One region of the Pseudomonas viciae genome, then DNA from elsewhere that is predicted to be linked to it. Evidence: predicted binding sites of a transcription regulator. Region 1 holds the regulator's gene; each other region holds the start of a gene.
The links. The regulator sigma-54, encoded in region 1, starts transcription at its own class of promoters, with help from an activator protein. The targets are predictions, from matches to a motif close to ANTGGCATNNANNTTGCTNT.
Positions count from the first base shown of each region.

Region 2: flgB (flagellar basal body rod protein FlgB) is a predicted target of sigma-54. The motif match lies at 3,180-3,199, and genes of this name have one in related genera.
Region 3: glnK (P-II family nitrogen regulator) is a predicted target of sigma-54. The motif match lies at 2,399-2,418, and genes of this name have one in related genera.

Region 1 covers NZ_CP035088.1:1,028,617-1,035,325, reverse strand. Annotated here, with positions in the region: gene EPZ47_RS04525 (KpsF/GutQ family sugar-phosphate isomerase) at 1-616, shown strand, start outside; gene EPZ47_RS04520 (KdsC family phosphatase) at 617-1,141, shown strand; gene lptC (LPS export ABC transporter periplasmic protein LptC) at 1,149-1,718, shown strand; gene lptA (lipopolysaccharide transport periplasmic protein LptA) at 1,705-2,253, shown strand; gene lptB (LPS export ABC transporter ATP-binding protein) at 2,253-2,978, shown strand; gene EPZ47_RS04500 (RNA polymerase factor sigma-54) at 3,143-4,636, shown strand; gene hpf (ribosome hibernation-promoting factor, HPF/YfiA family) at 4,713-5,021, shown strand; gene ptsN (PTS IIA-like nitrogen regulatory protein PtsN) at 5,034-5,498, shown strand; gene rapZ (RNase adapter RapZ) at 5,501-6,358, shown strand; gene EPZ47_RS04480 (HPr family phosphocarrier protein) at 6,374-6,649, shown strand.
Region 2 covers NZ_CP035088.1:5,153,917-5,160,625, reverse strand. Annotated here, with positions in the region: gene flgM (flagellar biosynthesis anti-sigma factor FlgM) at 1-62, opposite strand, end outside; gene flgA (flagellar basal body P-ring formation chaperone FlgA) at 236-1,000, opposite strand; gene EPZ47_RS22735 (chemotaxis protein CheV) at 1,079-2,005, shown strand; gene cheR (protein-glutamate O-methyltransferase CheR) at 2,059-2,886, shown strand; gene flgB (flagellar basal body rod protein FlgB) at 3,241-3,648, shown strand; gene flgC (flagellar basal body rod protein FlgC) at 3,652-4,095, shown strand; gene flgD (flagellar hook assembly protein FlgD) at 4,111-4,833, shown strand; gene flgE (flagellar hook protein FlgE) at 4,864-6,162, shown strand; gene EPZ47_RS22705 (type I secretion system permease/ATPase) at 6,375-6,709, shown strand, end outside.
Region 3 covers NZ_CP035088.1:6,436,366-6,443,074, forward strand. Annotated here, with positions in the region: gene EPZ47_RS28805 (secondary thiamine-phosphate synthase enzyme YjbQ) at 1-278, opposite strand, end outside; gene EPZ47_RS28815 (ammonium transporter) at 491-1,825, opposite strand; gene glnK (P-II family nitrogen regulator) at 1,859-2,197, opposite strand; gene EPZ47_RS28825 (accessory factor UbiK family protein) at 2,613-2,873, shown strand; gene EPZ47_RS28830 (sensor histidine kinase) at 2,892-4,169, opposite strand; gene EPZ47_RS28835 (YifB family Mg chelatase-like AAA ATPase) at 4,389-5,882, shown strand; gene EPZ47_RS28840 (aldose 1-epimerase family protein) at 5,889-6,709, opposite strand, start outside.

The sequences.
Region 1 (6,709 bases):
GTTGATCAGTGTTACCGGCAACCCGGATTCGCCGCTGGCCAAGGCCGCTGAAGTAAACCTCAACGTCCATGTCGAGCACGAAGCCTGCCCGTTGAACCTGGCGCCAACCTCCTCCACTACCGCAGCCCTGGTCATGGGCGATGCCCTGGCCGTCGCCCTGCTGGAAGCCCGGGGGTTCACCGCTGAGGACTTTGCCTTCTCCCATCCCGGTGGAGCCCTGGGCCGCCGCCTGCTGCTGAAAGTCGAAAACGTGATGCACTCAGGCCAGGAGTTGCCGCAGGTACTGCGTGGCACGCTGCTCAAGGACGCACTCCTAGAGATGACCCGCAAGGGACTGGGCATGACGGTAGTGCTCGAAGCCGACGGCACGCTTGCCGGGATCTTTACCGACGGCGACCTGCGTCGCACCCTGGACCGCACCATCGACATCCATAGCGCGACCATCGAGCAAGTCATGACGGCCCACGGCAAGACAGCCCGTGCCGAGATGCTCGCCGCCGAGGCCTTGAAAATCATGGAAGACCACAAGATCAGCGCCCTGGTGGTGGTCGACGACGAAGACCGCCCGGTGGGCGCCCTGAATATGCACGACTTGCTGCGTGCGGGAGTCATGTAAATGAACACAGACCTGTTGCAACGGGGCAAAGCCATCAAGCTGGCGGTGTTCGATGTGGACGGCGTTCTGACCGACGGTCGCCTGTACTTCCTCGAAGATGGCAGCGAGTTCAAGACCTTCAATACCCTCGACGGCCAGGGCATCAAGATGCTGATGGCCGCCGGCGTACAGACCGCTATCATCAGCGGCCGCAAGACCCCGGTGGTCGAGCGGCGCGCGAAGAACCTCGGTATTCCACACCTTTATCAGGGTCGCGAAGACAAACTGGTGGTACTGGACGAACTTTTGGGCCAACTCAACCTAAGCTATGAACAGGTCGCCTACCTCGGTGACGACTTGCCAGACCTGCCAGTGATTCGCCGGGTAGGCCTGGGCATGGCGGTCGCCAACGCCGCGGCTTTCGTACGCGAGCACGCCCACGGCATTACCACGGCACGCGGCGGCGAAGGCGCGGCCCGTGAATTCTGCGAACTGATCCTGCGCGCCCAGGGCCACCTTGAAGCGGCCAACGCCGCGTACCTGTGAGCCATTTATGCTGAGCAAAAAGATTCGCACCGTCGTGGTGTTCGCCAGCATCGCGGCGATTTTCGCGGCGGTGGGTTACTGGAACATCAGCCCGGAACGCTTTCTCGACCAACCGGCGGCCACGGTTGAAGAGAATATCGACTGGTACGCAACCAACACGCATACCCTGCAATACCTGCCCGATGGCAAAGTGCAGTATGAGATGACGTCCGACAAGGTCGACCACGTAAAGGCCACCGATATTACGCTGGTGACCAAACCGGACCTGAACATGTTCCGCGGCACCGAGTTTCCGTGGCATGTGCAGAGCCTGCGCGCCGAAGTCAACTCCGGGGGCACCGAAGTGGAGCTGATCGACTCGGTACGCGTAGCCCGAACCGATGAAAAAAATCGTACGACCATCATTACCAGCAGTCGTATGACCGTGTTCCCACAGCAAGAATATGCGCAGACCGAGCAACCCGTTAGAATCGACGGCGCCGGGGGTGTATCGACCGGCACGGGAATGAAAGCGTATTTGAAGGAAAGCAGGATACACCTGCTATCGAACGTAAGAGGACAGTATGAAGCTCGCTAAAACCCTCCCTATTTTGCTCAGTCTGGGCGCAGCACTGGGAAGCGCGAGCGCCTGGGCCCTTCCCAACGATCGCGATCAACCTATCCGCATCCAGGCCGACGACGCGCAACTGGACGACAAGAATGGTGTCGCCACCTATAAGGGTGACGTGATCATCACCCAGGGCTCGATGAAGGTCACTGGCAACACCGTGACCATCACCCGCACCCCGTCCGGCGATATCGACGTGGTGACCTCGGTGGGCAACCTGGCCTACTTCGAACAACTCCAGACCGCGGGCGACACCAAGCCTGTGCAAGGTTACGGGGTGACCATCCAGTATCACGCATCCCAGGACCGTGTCGTGCTGATCGACCGCGCCAAGGTCGTCGACAAGGACAACAACGTGACCCAAGGCGAGAAAATCGTCTACGACACCAACAAAAAGCTGGCCAGCGCCGGTCGTGCCACGGGCAGTAAAGTCACTGAGTCCCGCCCTCGCATCGACATGGTGATCCAGCCGAAAAAGAAAACCGACGAGCAGAAGGCCCAGTAATGGCAACTCTGAAAGCTCAGCACCTGGCCAAGAGCTACAAGAGCCGCCAAGTCGTGCGTGATGTCAGCCTGTCCATCGACAGCGGCCAGATCGTCGGCCTGCTCGGCCCTAACGGCGCGGGCAAGACCACCTGCTTCTACATGATCGTCGGCCTGGTCCAGGCCGACCAGGGCCGTGTGCTGATCGACGACCTGGACGTCAGCCACCAGCCCATGCACGGTCGGGCAAAGGCTGGCATCGGCTATCTGCCACAGGAAGCATCGATCTTCCGCAAGCTGTCGGTAGCCGACAACATCATGGCCATCCTCGAGACCCGCAAGGAACTCGACAAGGCCGGCCGTCGCCAGGAGCTGGAAAGCCTTTTACAGGAGTTCCACATCAGCCACATTCGCGACAACCTGGGCATGAGCCTGTCCGGTGGCGAACGGCGCCGCGTGGAAATCGCCCGCGCCCTGGCCACCTCGCCGAAATTCATCCTGCTCGACGAACCGTTCGCCGGCGTGGACCCGATTTCGGTGGGCGACATCAAGCAGATCATCCACCACCTCAAGGCCAAGGGGATCGGCGTGCTGATCACCGACCACAACGTGCGTGAAACGCTGGATATCTGCGAAACCGCCTACATCGTCAATGACGGCCAGTTGATCGCCGAAGGCGACTCCGCAGCCATCCTGGCCAACGACCTGGTCAAGGAAGTGTATCTGGGCCATGAGTTCCGCCTGTAAGCAAAGAGTCTGGCGAAGCGCCTGGGCGTCGTTTAATTTTATTACGGCGACGCCCTAGGCAAACACTCCAGTTTCAGGCATATAATTTGCTTAAGTTTGGCGCTTCGGCGCCCTTGTAGTGGATGGCGCATGTGCGCCGGCGAATAAGGTGTTAAGCCCCTGCCATGAAACCATCGCTAGTCTTGAGAATGGGCCAGCAGCTGACGATGACACCGCAGCTGCAACAGGCCATCCGCCTGCTCCAATTGTCGACCCTGGACCTGCAACAGGAAATCCAGGAGGCCTTGGAGTCCAATCCGATGCTCGAGCGCCAGGAAGAAGGCGACGACTTCGATAACGCCGACCCGCTGGCCGACAACGCCGAACAGAAAACCAACACCGAAATCCCGGAACCGTCCTACCAGGAAGCCGCCCCGACGGTGGATAACCTCGAGGATGGCGAATGGAACGAACGCATCCCCAACGACCTGCCCGTGGACACAGCCTGGGAAGACGTCTACCAGACCAGCGCCAGCAACCTGCCAAGCAGTGACGACGACGAGTGGGACTTCACCACCCGTACCTCTGCCGGCGAGAGCCTGCAAAGCCACCTGCTGTGGCAGCTGAACCTTGCGCCGATGTCCGACACCGATCGCCTGATCGCCGTGACCCTGATCGACTGCATCAACAACCAGGGCTACCTGGACGAGACCCTCGAGGAAATCCTCGAAGCCTTCGACCCCGAACTGGATATCGAGCTGGACGAAATCGAAGCCGTCCTGCACCGCATCCAGCAATTCGAACCGGCCGGTATCGGTGCCCGCAACCTGGGTGAATGCCTGCTGCTGCAGCTGCGCCAACTGCCCGCCAAGACACCTTGGCTGACCGAAGCCAAGCGACTGGTCACCGACTACATCGACCTGTTGGGCGGTCGCGACTACAGCCAGCTGATGCGCCGCATGAAGCTCAAGGAAGATGAACTGCGCCAGGTCATCGAACTGGTCCAGAGCCTCAACCCGCGCCCGGGCTCGCAAATTGAGTCCACCGAACCCGAATACGTAGTCCCGGACGTGATCGTGCGCAAGCACAACGACCGCTGGCTGGTGGAGCTCAACCAGGAATCGGTGCCCAAGCTGCGGGTCAATGCCCAATACGCCGGCTTCGTCAGGCGCGCCGACACCAGCGCCGACAACACCTTCATGCGCAACCAGTTGCAGGAAGCGCGCTGGTTCATCAAGAGCCTGCAAAGCCGCAACGAAACCCTGATGAAAGTCGCCACCCAGATCGTCGAGCACCAGCGCGGTTTCCTGGAGTACGGCGACGAAGCGATGAAGCCGTTGGTCCTGCATGACATCGCCGAGGCGGTAGGCATGCACGAGTCGACGATTTCCCGGGTAACCACCCAGAAATTCATGCATACCCCCCGGGGTATCTATGAATTGAAATATTTTTTCTCCAGCCACGTCAGCACCTCCGAAGGCGGCGAATGCTCATCCACGGCCATCCGCGCGATCATCAAAAAACTGGTGGCTGCGGAAAATCAGAAAAAGCCGTTGAGTGACAGCAAGATCGCTGGTTTACTGGAGGCACAAGGCATTCAGGTGGCCCGCCGTACCGTCGCCAAATACCGCGAATCCCTCGGGATCGCACCTTCGAGCGAACGCAAGCGGTTGATGTAAAGGGCCACGCCACAGCGTTCCAGTGGCAGGCATTTCTGCCTGCCGCTTTATGCACTGGCAACGAAGGAGAAGCTGTATGCAAGTCAACATCAGTGGACACCAACTGGAAGTGACCGAACCTCTGCGCACCTACATCGGCGAAAAACTCGAACGATTGGAGAGGCATTTCGACAAGATCACCAACGTGCAAGTGACGATGAACGTCGAAAAGCTGCTGCAGAAAATCGAAGCCACGCTGCATATCCCCGGCGGAGAAGTGGTTGCCAACGCGGAGCATTCAGACATGTATGCCGCAATTGACCTGCTGACCGACAAGCTGGATCGCCAACTTAAAAAGCATAAGGAAAAGACCCAGAGCCTCCTCCAGGGCGCAACCGGTCGTTAACCCCCCCAATCCATGATCCGACTAGAATCCATCCTGACCCCCGGCCGTTCCTTGGTGAACGCGCCGGGTGGCAGTAAAAAGAAAGCCCTCGAACAAATCGCCAACCTGATCCACCGCGAAGTGCCGGATCTGGAAATGCAGGACGTCTTCGAGGCCCTGGTTGCCCGTGAAAAACTCGGTTCTACCGGTTTTGGCAACGGCATCGCCATTCCCCACTGCCGCCTCAAGGGTTGTAGTGCGCCCATCAGCGCCCTGTTGCACCTTGAAGCCCCCATAGATTTCGACGCCATCGACGGCGCCCCGGTCGACCTGCTGTTTGTACTGCTGGTCCCGGAAGCGGCGACCGATGCGCATCTTGAGCTGCTGCGCCAGATCGCCAGCATGCTGGACCGCAAGGAAGTTCGCGAAAAACTGCGCAGCGCACCGAGCAACGAAGCCTTGTATCAGGTTGTCCTGGACGAGCAGAACGGTCATTAAACATGCGCATGATCATCGTCAGTGGCCGCTCCGGCTCCGGTAAAAGCACGGCGCTCAATGTCCTTGAGGACAGCGGCTACTATTGCATCGACAACCTGCCGGCCGGCCTGCTGCCAGAGCTGGCCGAGCGTGCATTGATCCACACCGAACTGGCGCAGCCACTGGTGGCGGTGTCCATTGATGCACGCAACCTGCCGAGCCATCTGTCGCGCTTTCCTGAACTGCTCGAGGAAGTGCGCAGCCGGCATATCCAGTGCGATGTGCTGTACCTGGATGCCGATGAAGAGACGTTGCTCAAGCGTTTTTCCGAGACCCGCCGACGCCACCCGCTGAGCAACGCCAGCCGTTCCCTGGCCGAAGCCATCCAAGACGAAAGCCAACTGCTGAGCCCGATCGCCGACTTGGCGGACCTGAAGGTCAACACCACGCACCTGAACCTGTATCAGCTACGCGACACCATCAAGTTGCGCCTGCTGAACCAGCCGGAGCCAGGCACGGCGTTCCTGGTGGAGTCGTTTGGCTTCAAGCGTGGCATGCCGGTAGACGCCGACCTGGTGTTCGACGTGCGCTGCCTGCCCAACCCTTACTGGAAACCGGAATTGCGTGAGCAGTCCGGGCTTGACCAGCCAGTGGTCGACTACCTGGCCGCCCAGCCGGATGTCGAGGAAATGTTCCAGGATATCTCCACCTACCTGCTCAAATGGCTGCCCCGCTTTGCCGCGAGCAACCGTGCCTACGTCACGATCGCCATCGGCTGCACCGGTGGCCATCACCGCTCTGTCTACCTGACCGAACGCCTGGGTCAGCTCCTGCAACAGTCCCTGAAGAACGTCCAGGTTCGCCACCGCGACCTCAGCTAAAGGATTCACATCGCGATGCCTGCTCTGGAAATCGAAATCATCAACAAGCTGGGATTGCATGCCCGCGCGTCGGCCAAGTTCGTTGGGATTGCTGGCCAATTCAAGGACACCACCATCCGGGTCGGGCGCACGCCTGAGTCCACGATCGACGGTAAAAGTATCATGGCGATGATGATGCTCGCCGCCGGCAAGGGCACCAGGATCCACCTGGAAACTGAAGGGGAACAGGCGCAAGAGGCATTGGATGCGTTGGTGGCGCTGATCAACAACTATTTCGACGAAGGCGAGTAACTGGCCCAGGTTCAAGGCGGACTCATTGTGGCGAGGTTTTTTGTGGGAGCAAAGCTTGCT
Region 2 (6,709 bases), 2.6 Mb from region 1:
CTGGTACGCGTAGTGCCTGTCAACGGTGAAGAGCTGTTTAAACGATTGAAATCGATGACCATGGTAAAAAACCTCTGGGTATTTGGACGCTTGCCATGTTTTCGGCCATCCCCAAAAAAACTTTAGGCTCATTTATTCAATGAACGTGCGCACGTCTGCGCTTGCCTTTGCGTAAGGCACAGTCTAGGGAACACCGGGATCAAGCGCCAGCTTTCTACCCGTCTCTACCTTATCGCTACATAGCCACTTCCACCTGGCCTGGGGCCATCACCTGCGCCTTGATTACCCGTTGGGAGTTGAGGTTCTTTACCCGGATCTGTTCACGCATACCGCCGTTGGACAGGGCTTCGCCCGGCATCCGCACGGCCAAGGTTCCGCTGCGGGCGGTGATGACTACCTGGTCGCCTTTGCGGATCACTTCGGCCTGCTCCAGGTGCACCAGGGTAACGACCTGGTCGGCGACCATTGGTCGGACAAGTTTCTGGCCGATCGCCTGGTCGACGGAGGTCAGGAAACCCTGGGTGATCTGGCTGATATCCCGTTCGCGCAACACCACGTCCTGAGGCTCGACAATCCCGGCTCGCTTGAGCGGACGGGTGGTGGTGACAATTTCGCGGAACAGGCGCACTTGAGCGGGCACGAACACCGTCCAGGGCGCAGCGCTGTCACAACGCACTTTCACGGTGACGCGGCCCATGGGCCGGGCCGGGCTCTCCAGCGAAGCAGTCAATTCCTTGTCGCACATCGGCATGCGCAACCGTGGGTCGAGTTGGTTGACTTCGATTTCGTAGCGGCCTTCGGTTTGACTGGTAGCCAGGTAGTCTTCTACGGTGAATTCAAGAAAGCCCTGAGTGACGCCGATAAGTAGATCAGGCAAGGTAACCGGAACAGCAGCGAGGGCAGGGCCGCCCGAAGTGAACAGGCAGACAGCCAACAGTGCACCGAGCCAATGGCGGCAGTGAGTGATCAGGCGTCGAGAAAATGTCGTTTGTGCGTTCATGCCGGTTGAATAGCAAGCCCCGTGCCGTTTAGTGATGAATGCGCGTCGGACACATTAGCGTTAGGTAGGAGTCAGGGCATGGCGGGAGTAATGGACTCGGTAAACCAGCGTACACAGCTGGTCGGTCAGAATCGCCTGGAGCTGTTGCTGTTCCGTCTCGACGGCCAGCAATTGTATGGAATCAACGTATTCAAGGTCCGCGAGGTGCTGCAATGTCCTAAGCTGACCCTGATGCCCAAGTCCAGTCCCGTCGTGTGCGGTGTGGCGAATATCCGGGGAGCGACCATCCCGATTCTCGATCTGGCCATGGCGACCGGTTCCGGTCGGCTGCTGGATCAGAGCAATCCGTTCGTGATCATCACCGAGTACAACACCAAGACCCAGGGTTTCCTGGTTCGCTCGGTGGAGCGCATCGTCAACATGAACTGGGAAGAGATTCATCCACCACCCAAGGGCACGGGCCGCGATCACTACCTGACGGCGGTGACCCGGGTCGATAACCAGTTGGTGGAAATCATCGACGTGGAGAAGATCCTCGCCGAGGTGGCGCCGACCACCGAGACGATCTCCTTGGGTGTGGTGGATGCCGAAACCCAGCACAAGGCGATATCGCTGCGGGTACTGACTGTCGATGATTCTTCGGTAGCACGTAAGCAGGTCACCCGTTGTCTACAAACGATCGGCGTTGAAGTGGTAGCGTTGAATGACGGGCGGCAGGCGCTGGATTACCTGCGCCAACTGGTCGATGAGGGCAAGAAGCCCGAAGAAGAGTTCCTGATGATGATCTCCGACATCGAAATGCCGGAAATGGACGGGTACACCCTGACGTCGGAAATTCGCAACGACCCGCGTATGCAAAAGCTGCATATCATTTTGCATACTTCGTTGTCGGGGGTTTTCAACCAGGCGATGGTCAAGAAGGTCGGTGCCGATGACTTCCTGGCCAAGTTCCGGCCCGATGACCTGGCCTCCCGAGTCGTCGACCGGATCAAAGCAGCAGAATAAAGGTCGGGCGCGTTGTGCGCCCGGCAAGCCAACACAATGAAAGAGGCGGTATCTTGTCTACGGGTAATTTGGATTTCGAACAGTTCCGGGTCTTCCTGGAAAAAGCCTGTGGCATTTTGCTTGGTGAGAACAAGCAATACCTGGTGTCGAGCCGTCTCAACAAGTTGATGGAGCAACAGGGCCTTAAATCGTTGGGCGAACTGGTGCAACGTATCCAGACCCAGCCGCGCAGTGGTTTGCGCGAGATGGTGGTGGACGCCATGACCACCAACGAAACCCTGTGGTTTCGCGACACCTATCCGTTCGAGGTGTTGAAGAACAGAGTGTTGCCGGCGGCCATCAAGGCCAGCCCGGGCCAACGCCTGCGGATCTGGTCGGCGGCCTGCTCGTCGGGGCAGGAACCCTATTCGCTGTCGATGTCCATCGATGAATTCGAGCGGACCAACATCGGCCAGTTGAAAGGCGGCGTGCAGATCGTTGCCACGGACCTGTCCGGGACCATGCTCAATAACTGCAAGACCGGTGAGTACGACAGCCTGGCCATTGGCCGCGGCTTGTCGCCTGATCGTCTGCAACGCTACTTCGACCCGAAAGGGCCGGGTAAATGGGTGGTCAAGGCACCGATCAAGAGCCGGGTGGAGTTCCGCTCGTTCAACCTGCTGGACAGTTATGCCAGCCTGGGCAAGTTCGACATCGTGTTCTGCCGCAACGTGCTGATCTACTTTTCCGCCGAAGTGAAGAAAGACATCCTGTTGCGGATCCACAGCACCCTCAAGCCTGGCGGCTACCTGTTCCTCGGTGCCTCCGAAGCGTTGAACGGTTTGCCCGATCATTACCAGATGGTCCAGTGCAGTCCGGGGATCATTTACCAGGCGAAGTGATTCGCTGGGGTTGTCAAAAAACGGGAGTCCTCAGGGGCTCCCGTTTTTTTATGCCCGCCTACTTTCTCCCGCCACTATCCCTGTGGGAGCGGGCTTGCTCGCGAAGGCGGTGTGTCAATCGAAATAAATGTCGCTGTCACACTGCATTCGCGAGCAAGCCCGCTCCCACAGTTTGAATGTCATTGCCCTCGAGAAGCGGCAGAAAAGCGGCAGCCAGCGGAAGCCGATTGCCGCTTTTCTGGCATTGCCGCGTTGCCGATCCTCGCAAAGCCCCGGTTTATGGGCTTTTTCAAAGTGGCACGACGCTTGCTAAGTTCATCGTACGTAAATTCTGGTCACCCATAGGTTTCCGACATGAGCATCAGCTTCGATAAAGCGCTCGGTATCCACGAAAAGGCCCTGGGCTTCCGCGCCCAACGTGCCGAAGTCCTGGCCAACAACATCGCCAACGCCGATACCCCGAACTACAAGGCTCGGGATCTGGACTTTTCTAAAGTGCTCGCCGAGCAGAACGAGAAAGCCAAGAACGGCCATTTCGCTTTGAATATGACCAACAGTCGTCATATCGAAGCCGAAGGCTTGGGCAATGGTGATGAGTCGCTGATGTATCGGACGCCGATGCAGCCTTCGATCGACCAGAACACCGTGGACGCTCAACTGGAACAGTCCAACTACACGGAAAACTCCGTGAACTTCCAGGCCAGCTTCACCCTGCTCAACAGCAAATTCAAAGGGCTGGTATCGGCCCTGCGCGGAGAGTAAGCCATGTCGATTGCGAGCGTATTCAACATCGCCGGCAGTGCCATGAGTGCCCAGACCACTCGCCTGAACACCGTCGCCAGTAACATCGCCAACGCCGAGACCGTTTCGTCGAGCATCGACCAGACCTACCGCGCCCGTCACCCGGTATTCGCCACCATGTTCCAGGGCGGCCAGTCCGGCGGCAGCGACTCGCTGTTCCAGGAGCAGGACGCGGCCGGGCAGGGCGTACAGGTGCTTGGCGTGGTCGAAGACCAGAGCAACCTCGACGCACGTTACGAGCCGAACCATCCGGCCGCTGACGCCAAGGGTTACGTCTACTACCCGAACGTCAACGTCGTCGAAGAAATGGCTGACATGATTTCTGCCAGTCGTTCATTCCAGACCAACGCCGAAATGATGAACACCGCCAAAACCATGATGCAGAAGGTCCTGACCCTCGGTCAGTGATAAGGGGCGAGTCACATGAGCGTTACCAACACCACCAGTGGTTTGAGCCTTAACGAAATTCTGGCCAACTCCTCGGTCAAGACCAACGCCACTACCGATGGCCTGTCCTCGCTGACAGGTGCGACAACTGGCAAAAAGGAGCTGGGCAAGGATGCGTTCCTGCAATTGCTGGTCACCCAGCTGAAAAACCAGAACCCGCTGGAACCGCAGGATAACGGCGAGTTCGTTGCTCAGTTGGCGCAGTTCAGCAGCCTGGAAGGCATCACCACCCTTAACGACACCGTGAGCGGTCTCGCCAGCAACTACAGCTCGTCCCAGGCCTTGCAGGCTTCGTCACTGGTCGGGCGCTCGGTCATTGCTCCAGGCAACAAGGCCGTGGTCGATACCTCCAAAAGCCTTAACGGCACGGTGGTGGTGCCGACTTCGGTGTCCTCCCTCGAGCTCAAGGTCGTGGACAAGGATGGCAAGACCGTCCGCACCATCGACATGGGCAGCCAGAATGCCGGCAATGCCGCTTTCATCTGGGACGGCAAGAACGACTCGGGCACTACGGTCGAGTCGGGCACTTACACCTTTACGGCCTCGACCACCATCGACGGCAAGGCTACGTCGCTGATCACCAACCTGCCGGCAACGGTCAGCAGCGTGACGATCAGCCAGACGGGCGGTGAGCTGATGCTCAACCTGGCCGGGCTGGGCAGCATTGCCCTGTCCAAAGTACAAACTATTGGTATGTAGAGCCGACTAACCCGGCAAAAGGAGTGGAACATGTCTTTCAACATCGGCCTTAGCGGTCTCTATGCTGCCAGCAAACATCTGGACGTGACCGGTAACAACATCGCCAACGTGGCGACCACCGGCTTCAAATCGTCCCGCGCGGAATTCGAAGACGTCTACTCGGCCACCAGGCTCGGCTCGGGCAGCAAGACCGTCGGCAACGGCGTGCGCCTGGCCAACGTTTCCCAGCAGTTCGGCCAGGGTGACGTCAACAACACCGGCAACGTGCTGGACATGGGTATCCAGGGTTCCGGCTTCTTTGTCCTGAGCAACGACGGTTCCCTGAGCTACACCCGTGCCGGTACGTTCAAGACCGACAAGGATGGCTTCATCACCAACACCGATGGCACCTCGCGCCTGCAGGGCTATGGTGTGGATGCCAATGGCAATATCCTCAACGGTATTCTGACCGACCTGCGCATCGACACCTCCAACCTGCCGCCGACTGCCACCAGCCTGGTTTCGTCGACAATCAACCTGAACTCGACGGCGTTGCCGATCACGGCGGCGTTCAATCCGACCGATACGGCCACTTTCACCAAGCAGTTCACCACCCCGGTGTACGACACCCAGGGTAACCAGCATTCCATGGACCAATACATGGTCAAGACTGCCGGCAACACCTGGAATGTCTATACCTTGATCGATGGTCGTAACCTGAACGGCAGTTTGCCGACTACGACGGGTGTGACCGCACCGGTTCCTTCGACCATGACCTTTGATTCGAGCGGTAAGCTGGTCCAGGTCAGCACCCCGCCAGCGACTATCAACAGCGATTTGGTACTGACCGGCTGGGTGCCAGGCACCGTAACCAACGGCGTGTGGACCGCCAACGGTGCCGCCAGTGCGCCAACCATCACGATCTCCATGGGCAACACCACCCAGTACAACGCCGACACCGCGCGCTCGATTCCGACCCAGAACGGTTACGCCACTGGCCAGATCACCAACCTGACCATCGACGGCAGCGGTGTATTGCTGGCCAACTTCAGCAACAACCAGACCAAGCCGATTGGCCAGCTGGCGCTCGCCAGCTTCACCAACGAACAAGGCCTGCAGCCTGTGGGCGGCACCAGCTGGAAGGAGACCTTTGCGTCGGGCATTCCGGGCTATGATGCCCCGCAAACCGGCACCCTGGGTTCGATCGTCTCCAACTCCCTGGAAGAGTCCAACGTCAACCTGACCAACGAACTGGTCGAGCTGATCAAGGCGCAAAGCAACTACCAGGCGAACGCCAAGACCATCTCCACCCAGAGCACCATCATGCAGACCATCATTCAGATGACTTGATAGCTGGCTGTTTTAAAAAACCGATGTCCCGAGGCATCGGTTTTTTTATGCGCGAAATTCTTCACGGAATAACGACCGTTTGTCGGCTGGCTGGTGCGGAACTTGCACTTCAGTCCTAAACGCTCACCGAGCGTCAAGTTTCCATACGACTGTCATCGAGTCTGTATTGACTGACGACAGGGATGTCACGAAAACCAAGGGACGGACACCAGTTGAAACCCCAGAACGCTATCAGTGCGCCTGTCGTTGCACCTTCATTGAAATCGGTACTGCGTCGGGGGCTGCTGGGCGCTGCGCTGTTTTCCGGTGTGATCAATATTCTGGCGCTAGTTGGCCCGGTGTTCATGCTGGAAGTCTACGACCGGGTCATTCCCAGCCAGAGCGTCCCGACCCTGATCGCCCTGGGGCTGCTGGCGCTGGGGGTTTATGCGCTTTCAGGCCTGCTGGATGTCATTCGCTCCCGGGTCATGGTTCGAATTGCCTCCTCGCTGGATCTGGCGTTGTCCGCCAAGGTCTTCAATGTCATCGCCGGTGCGTCGCTGAAAAC
Region 3 (6,709 bases), 1.3 Mb from region 1:
TTGAAGTGCGCCGGGAGGTCGTCAAGGCCTTCGTCGTTGTGCTCATAATCGGCGGTTCCTTGTGGGATCAGCCGATTGAAAAACCGTTCGAAGTCTCGACGTACCGCCGGATCGGCGTTCTCGTTGATGGTCAACGAGGCCGAGGTATGCTGCAGCCACAGATGCAACAGACCGACACGACACGCCTGGAGTTCAGGCAGGCCGGCGAGTAACTCGTCCGTTACCAGATGAAAGCCCCGAGGCCTTGCCCGCAGGGTTATCAGCGTCTGTTGCCACATACAGATCTCCGCACGTTCGGCGCGCATTCTAGCGCGCTCTGGGAAAAAACAAAGGGCCTAATGCGCCTGCTTCCATGTAAGCCTTTGGCCGCAGAAAAACCCATGTCGCCTACACAACAAAAGGCGTCGGAAAAACCAGCACTCTGTGTGAGCACTGACAAATTCCAGACAAAAAAATGCCCGGCAAGCCGGGCATTTTTTATTGCGTGTGCTTACAGGTTGTAGCCACGCTCGTTGTGCTGGGCCAAGTCCAGGCCCACGGCTTCTTCTTCCTCGGAGACACGCAGACCCATGACGGCGTCCAGCACCTTGAGGATGATGAAGGTGACGATCGCGGTGTAAACCACCGTGAAGGCCACACCTTTGAATTGAATCCACACTTGCGCACCGATATCGGTCACGGTGCCGAAGCCACCCAGGGCCGGTGCTGCAAACACGCCGGTCAGGATCGCGCCGAGGATACCGCCAATGCCGTGCACACCGAAGGCGTCCAGGGAATCGTCATAGCCGAGTTTGCGCTTGAGGGTGGTTGCGCAGAAGAAGCACACCACGCCCGCCGCCAGACCGATGACCAGGGCACCCATCGGGCCCACGGTGCCGGCAGCCGGAGTGATCGCAACCAGACCCGCTACCACGCCCGAGGCAATGCCCAGTGCGCTTGGCTTGCCGTGGGTGATCCACTCGGCAAACATCCAGCCCAATGCAGCGGCGGCAGTGGCAATCTGAGTCACCAGCATCGCCATGCCGGCGGTGCCGTTGGCGGCGACGGCGGAGCCGGCGTTGAAGCCAAACCAGCCAACCCACAGCATGGCAGCGCCCATCAGGGTGTAACCGAGGTTATGCGGCGCCATCGGCGTGGTCGGGAAGCCTTTGCGCTTGCCCAGCACCAGGCACGCCACCAGGCCGGCGATACCGGCGTTGATGTGCACCACGGTGCCGCCGGCGAAGTCCAGCACGCCCCAGTCCCACAGCAGGCCGCCGTTACCGGACCAGACCATGTGTGCAATCGGCGCATACACCAGAGTGAACCACACGCCCATGAAGATCAGCATGGCGGAGAACTTCATCCGCTCGGCGAAGGCGCCGACGATCAGGGCCGGGGTGATGATGGCGAAGGTCATCTGGAAGGTGATGAACACCGCTTCAGGGAACAGCGCCGCCGGACCGGTCAGGCTGGACGGGGTGACACCCGCCAGGAAGGCTTTGCCCAGGCCGCCCACGAAAGAGTTGAAGTTGACGACGCCCTGCTCCATGCCCGTGGTGTCGAACGCGATGCTGTAGCCATAAATGACCCACAGGACGCTGATCAGACCGGTAATGGCGAAGCACTGCATCATCACGGAAAGAAGGTTTTTCGACCGAACCATGCCGCCGTAGAACAGCGCCAGGCCGGGAATGGTCATGAACAGTACAAGAATCGTGGCAGTCAGCATCCAGGCGGTATCGCCGGAGTTCAGGACTGGGGCTGCCGCTTCTTCTGCCATGGCCAGGCCAGGCATTGCGAAGGACAACAGGGCTCCTAGCCCTGCGAATTTACGCAGAGTCATATTGTTTTCTCCTGGGGCGTTGGGTTTGGCGGCTTAAATAGCGTCGGTATCGGTTTCGCCGGTACGGATGCGAATAGCCTGTTCCAGATTGACCACAAAGATTTTTCCGTCACCGATCTTGCCGGTGTTGGCGGCCTTGGTGATCGCCTCGATCACCCGGTCAAGATCCTTGTCGTCAATGGCGACATCGATCTTCACCTTGGGCAGGAAATCGACCACGTATTCCGCGCCACGATACAGCTCGGTGTGACCTTTCTGCCGACCGAAGCCTTTGACCTCAGTAACGGTAATGCCCTGCACGCCGATCTCGGACAACGACTCGCGCACGTCGTCCAACTTGAACGGCTTGATGATGGCAGTGACTAGCTTCATGAAACTCTCTCCCGAATTGGTGGACTTGCCCCAGGAAAACAAACCCGACTCAAGTCTAAGCGCAGTGCCTGGCTTTGTAACGCATCGTCGGCCCAAGTAGCCCGACAGGTGCCAGTTAACCGCTCCTGACGAAACTCCCCGCTCCGCCTGCTGCACTGCATTCGTCACAACGACTGCATCAGTGCATGGGTCATCAGCCTCTAAGCAGAAAGCTTGCCATCTGTGCCCAAACCCTCTGATTTCAGCCTCTTGGCCACCGCGCCCGCGTGCGCCGCACCACGAACCGCAGCGATACGCACAACAACAGTGCAGCGATGCCCGACCCCATGCGCGAAAAGCGTGCATCCCTTGCGTGCAAATTGACTATAGACACTGCGTGATACACTGCCCGCCATCGTTTTCAGGACACCTGCACATGCTTGCGCCCAAAGATCTCCTCGACGCCCTGAGCGGCCACGCCTCCCGCCTCTTGAGCGGTGATACTCCACTGCCCAAAAGCGAAATAGAAAGCCAGTTCAAGGCCCTGCTGCAAAGCGGGTTCAGCAAGCTGGACCTGGTGAGCCGGGAAGAATTCGACAGTCAGATGGTCGTGCTGGCCCGAACCCGGGCGCGGCTCGAAAGCCTGGAGGCCAAGGTCGCGGAAATGGAAGCGCGACTGGCTCCAGCACAGGAGTAAGCCGCCCGGGCTGGCGGCTCAACCACTCGCGACCCGCTGGGATGAGCCTTGGGCAAGCGCCAGCGGCAACTCCAGGATAAAGAGCGCGCCCTTGCCCGGCCCCGCGCTCAGTGCCGTCAGCTCACCGCCCATCTCGTGCGCGGCCAGGATGCAGCTGTGCAGGCCAAAGCCATGACCATCGGCGCGCGTCGTGAAGCCGTGCTCGAACACCCGTCCAAGATTCTCCGTCGAAATCCCCTCGCCGTTGTCCTCCACTTCGACCCGCACGTGCGTGTCGTCAACGACCTTCAGACGCAGGGTAATCCGCGACGGCCGCCCCGCGCCCGAGCCCAGTGCCTGCTGGGCGTTGTTGATCAGATTGACCAGAATCTGCAGCACTTTGTGCTTGTCCAGCGGCATTGTCGGGACATCATCGAACTCCTTGACCAGCGTTACCTGATGGAGGGCAAGGGACACATCGCAAATGCGTACCACATCCTCGACCAGTTCTCGCAGCGAGCCCGGTTCCAGCACGCTGGAGTTGCCGGCGTAGGACTGCTGGGTGGCGACGATCTCCTTGATGTGGTCGATTCGCCGGGTCAACTGCGCCAGCTCGGCGATCATGCTGTGTTGTTCGACTGCCAGGGCCTCGGCCAGCTTGCCGAGATAGTCCGGTAGCGCGCGGCCTTTTGGATCGCTGCTGATGAAGTCGCCGAGATCATCGGGGTGCTCCTTCATCAATTGAACGACCTTGGCGACCCCCGGCCCTTTGGAGGTATGCACCTTCTCGTACAGGACCTGGGCCGACACGTTGACGCTATTGAGCACATTGCCCACGTTGTGCAGCACATTGGTGGCAATTTCAGCCATGCCGGCCCGGCGCGCAGTGGTGACCAGTTCGGCCTGCGCCTCGCGCAACTCGTCGTTGACCTTGGCCAGTTGCTGCGGGCTGGGGATTTTCAGGGCGGCGGGCACCAGCCGGATCAGCAGGATGGCGGTAATCACCGAGGCCATCGCAGTGATCACCTTGACCAGCGCCGATAGCCAATAATAAGGCTGCCAGATGGTCAGGATTTCCATCACATGGCTGGTGCCGCAGGCCAGGATAAACACGCCAAAAGCCGTCAGCATCCAGTCAAAAGGCACGTCTTTGCGCTTGTGGATGAAGTAGATCAGCGTGAAGGGAATGGTGACGTAGGAGAGGGTGATCAAACCATCGGCGATCACATTGGTCCACAGCAAATCCGGGCGCCACATATAGCAATGCCCATGGGGGATAAAGCGCTTGTCGGTCAACAGCGCCAGCAGATCGTTCATGGGCCACCTCCTCGTAGCGCCGCTGATACCGCCAAGTGCCGATGGGGCAAATCGCAGTCTAGCAGAGGCCTGGTCCGGTCATTTTTCGAACGCCTCGTCATCCGCGCCCGCAACATCCTGCCAAAATTTCTCACTTCGATTCCCGCTCCGATACATGTCCCCACGACTAACCTTCAAGAGCCGCAGGATGCGGCACCCTACTCACTCAAGGAACGTTTCATGTCGCTTGCCATCGTCCATAGCCGCGCCCAGGTGGGAGTGGAGGCTCCCCCCGTTACCGTTGAAGTTCATCTGGCCAATGGCTTGCCGTCACTGACGATGGTCGGCTTGCCGGAGGCGGCGGTGAAGGAAAGCAAGGACCGGGTGCGCAGCGCGATCATCAATTCGGGGCTGAATTTCCCGGCGCGGCGCATCACCTTGAACCTGGCGCCGGCGGATCTGCCGAAAGACGGCGGACGGTTCGACCTGGCCATTGCCTTGGGGATCCTGGCGGCCAGCGTGCAAGTACCAACCTTGATGCTCGACGACGTGGAATGCCTCGGCGAGTTGGCGTTATCCGGCGCCGTACGACCGGTACGCGGGGTATTGCCGGCAGCGCTGGCGGCGCGCAAGGCTGGGCGTACGCTGGTGGTGCCGTGGGCGAATGCCGAGGAAGCCTGCCTGGCGTCGGGGCTGAAGGTGATTGCGGTGAATCACCTGCTCGAAGCCGTGGCTCATTTTAATGGCCATACCCCGGTCAAAACGTTTGTTTCCAACGGGCTGCTTTCGGCCAGCAAGCCCTATCCCGACCTGAATGAAGTACAAGGCCAGGCCGGGGCCAAGCGGGCGTTGCTGATCGCCGCCGCGGGGGCGCACAACCTGTTGTTCAGCGGCCCGCCGGGCACCGGCAAGACCCTGCTGGCGAGTCGTTTGCCTGGGCTGTTGCCGCCGTTGGCGGAAAGCGAGGCGCTGGAAGTTGCAGCCATCCAGTCGGTCGCCAGTTGCGTGCCGCTGAGCCATTGGCCGCAACGCCCGTTTCGCCAGCCGCACCACTCGGCCTCCGGCCCCGCATTGGTGGGTGGCGGATCGAAACCGCAACCTGGGGAAATCACCCTCGCCCACCATGGCGTGCTGTTCCTGGATGAACTGCCAGAGTTCGACCGCAAAGTGCTGGAAGTTCTGAGGGAACCGCTGGAGTCGGGCCACATCGTAGTTTCTCGCGCCCGTGACCGGGTGCGTTTTCCGGCACGCTTCCAACTGGTGGCGGCGATGAATCCCTGCCCCTGTGGATATCTAGGCGAGCCCAGCGGGCGTTGTTCGTGTACGCCGGACATGGTGCAGCGCTACCGCAATAAGCTCTCCGGCCCCCTGCTGGACCGCATCGACCTGCACCTGACCGTCGCCCGTGAGGCCACAGCCCTGAGCCCCAAGCTCGAACCCGGGGACGATACAGCCACGGTCGCCGAGCAAGTGGCCGAAGCCCGGGAGCGTCAGCAAAAACGCCAGGGCTGCGCCAACGCCTTCCTGGATCTGCCGGGTTTGCGTCGGCACTGCAAGTTATCCACAACCGATGAAACGTGGCTGGAAACCGCTTGCGAACGGCTGACCTTGTCGCTGCGCGCCGCCCACCGCCTGCTCAAGGTCGCCCGGACGCTGGCGGATCTGGAGCAAGCGGCGAGTATCCGCCGGGAGCATCTGGCCGAAGCCCTGCAATATCGACCCGCTACACCTTGAAGCGCGTCACGGCTTGGTCAGGTCTACCAGCGGCGTTTCCCGTACCTCGGTTTTTTGACCGTTCTGGATTTCATCGATGCGCTTGAGTGCCTTATCCACGGCGCCCTTGTCCGCCAACAGGCTGTAGTGGATCTGGAATTGCTTGTGCTCTTTCGGCGCGATAGTGGGCACCAGGCCCAGTGGTCGCTGATACCGGCGGTTATAGGAGAAACTGGTGCCTGGCTCCAGCCCGGTCACGTAGCCCTGGCCTTGGGTATCGGTGTTTTTCCACAGGGAGAACACGGGAAGCGTCCCGGTGTTGAAGCCGACCGATACGCCGAGGCTACCGGCCTTGTTATGCAGCACGGTAAGGGTGTCGCCCTTGGCGTCGGCGTATGGCACGACGTTGTAGACGGTTTCGTCGTAGTCCTTGGTCGGCGCCCGGTAGGTTTGCCAATCAGGCAAATCGCCCTTGGCCTTGTCGTTGAACGGCGAGACCTGCTTGACCGGCGCGGCAAAACGAGCGCCCTGCTCCAGGAAAGGTGTGCTGAAGTTGCTGTGGTAGAGCGCCTGGTATTCCTTCGGATAGTCACCGTTGTTGGTCAGGGTATCGCTGAGGGCGAACGTCACGCTGCCTGCCTCGGTGACCAGTTCGGTCTGTACCGAGAAGTCGACCTTCTTGAACGCCTGCTCCTTCAACTCGCCCCGCAGCGTGATGGCGTACGGCGGTTTTTCGTCGATGTGCAACGTGACCTTATTGGCCGGGATGTTGGCAGCGCGACCATGCAGGGTCAGCAATTCACCGTTGTCGATGCCGGGGTGGCCGACCCATTCGTAGCCACAGCGGG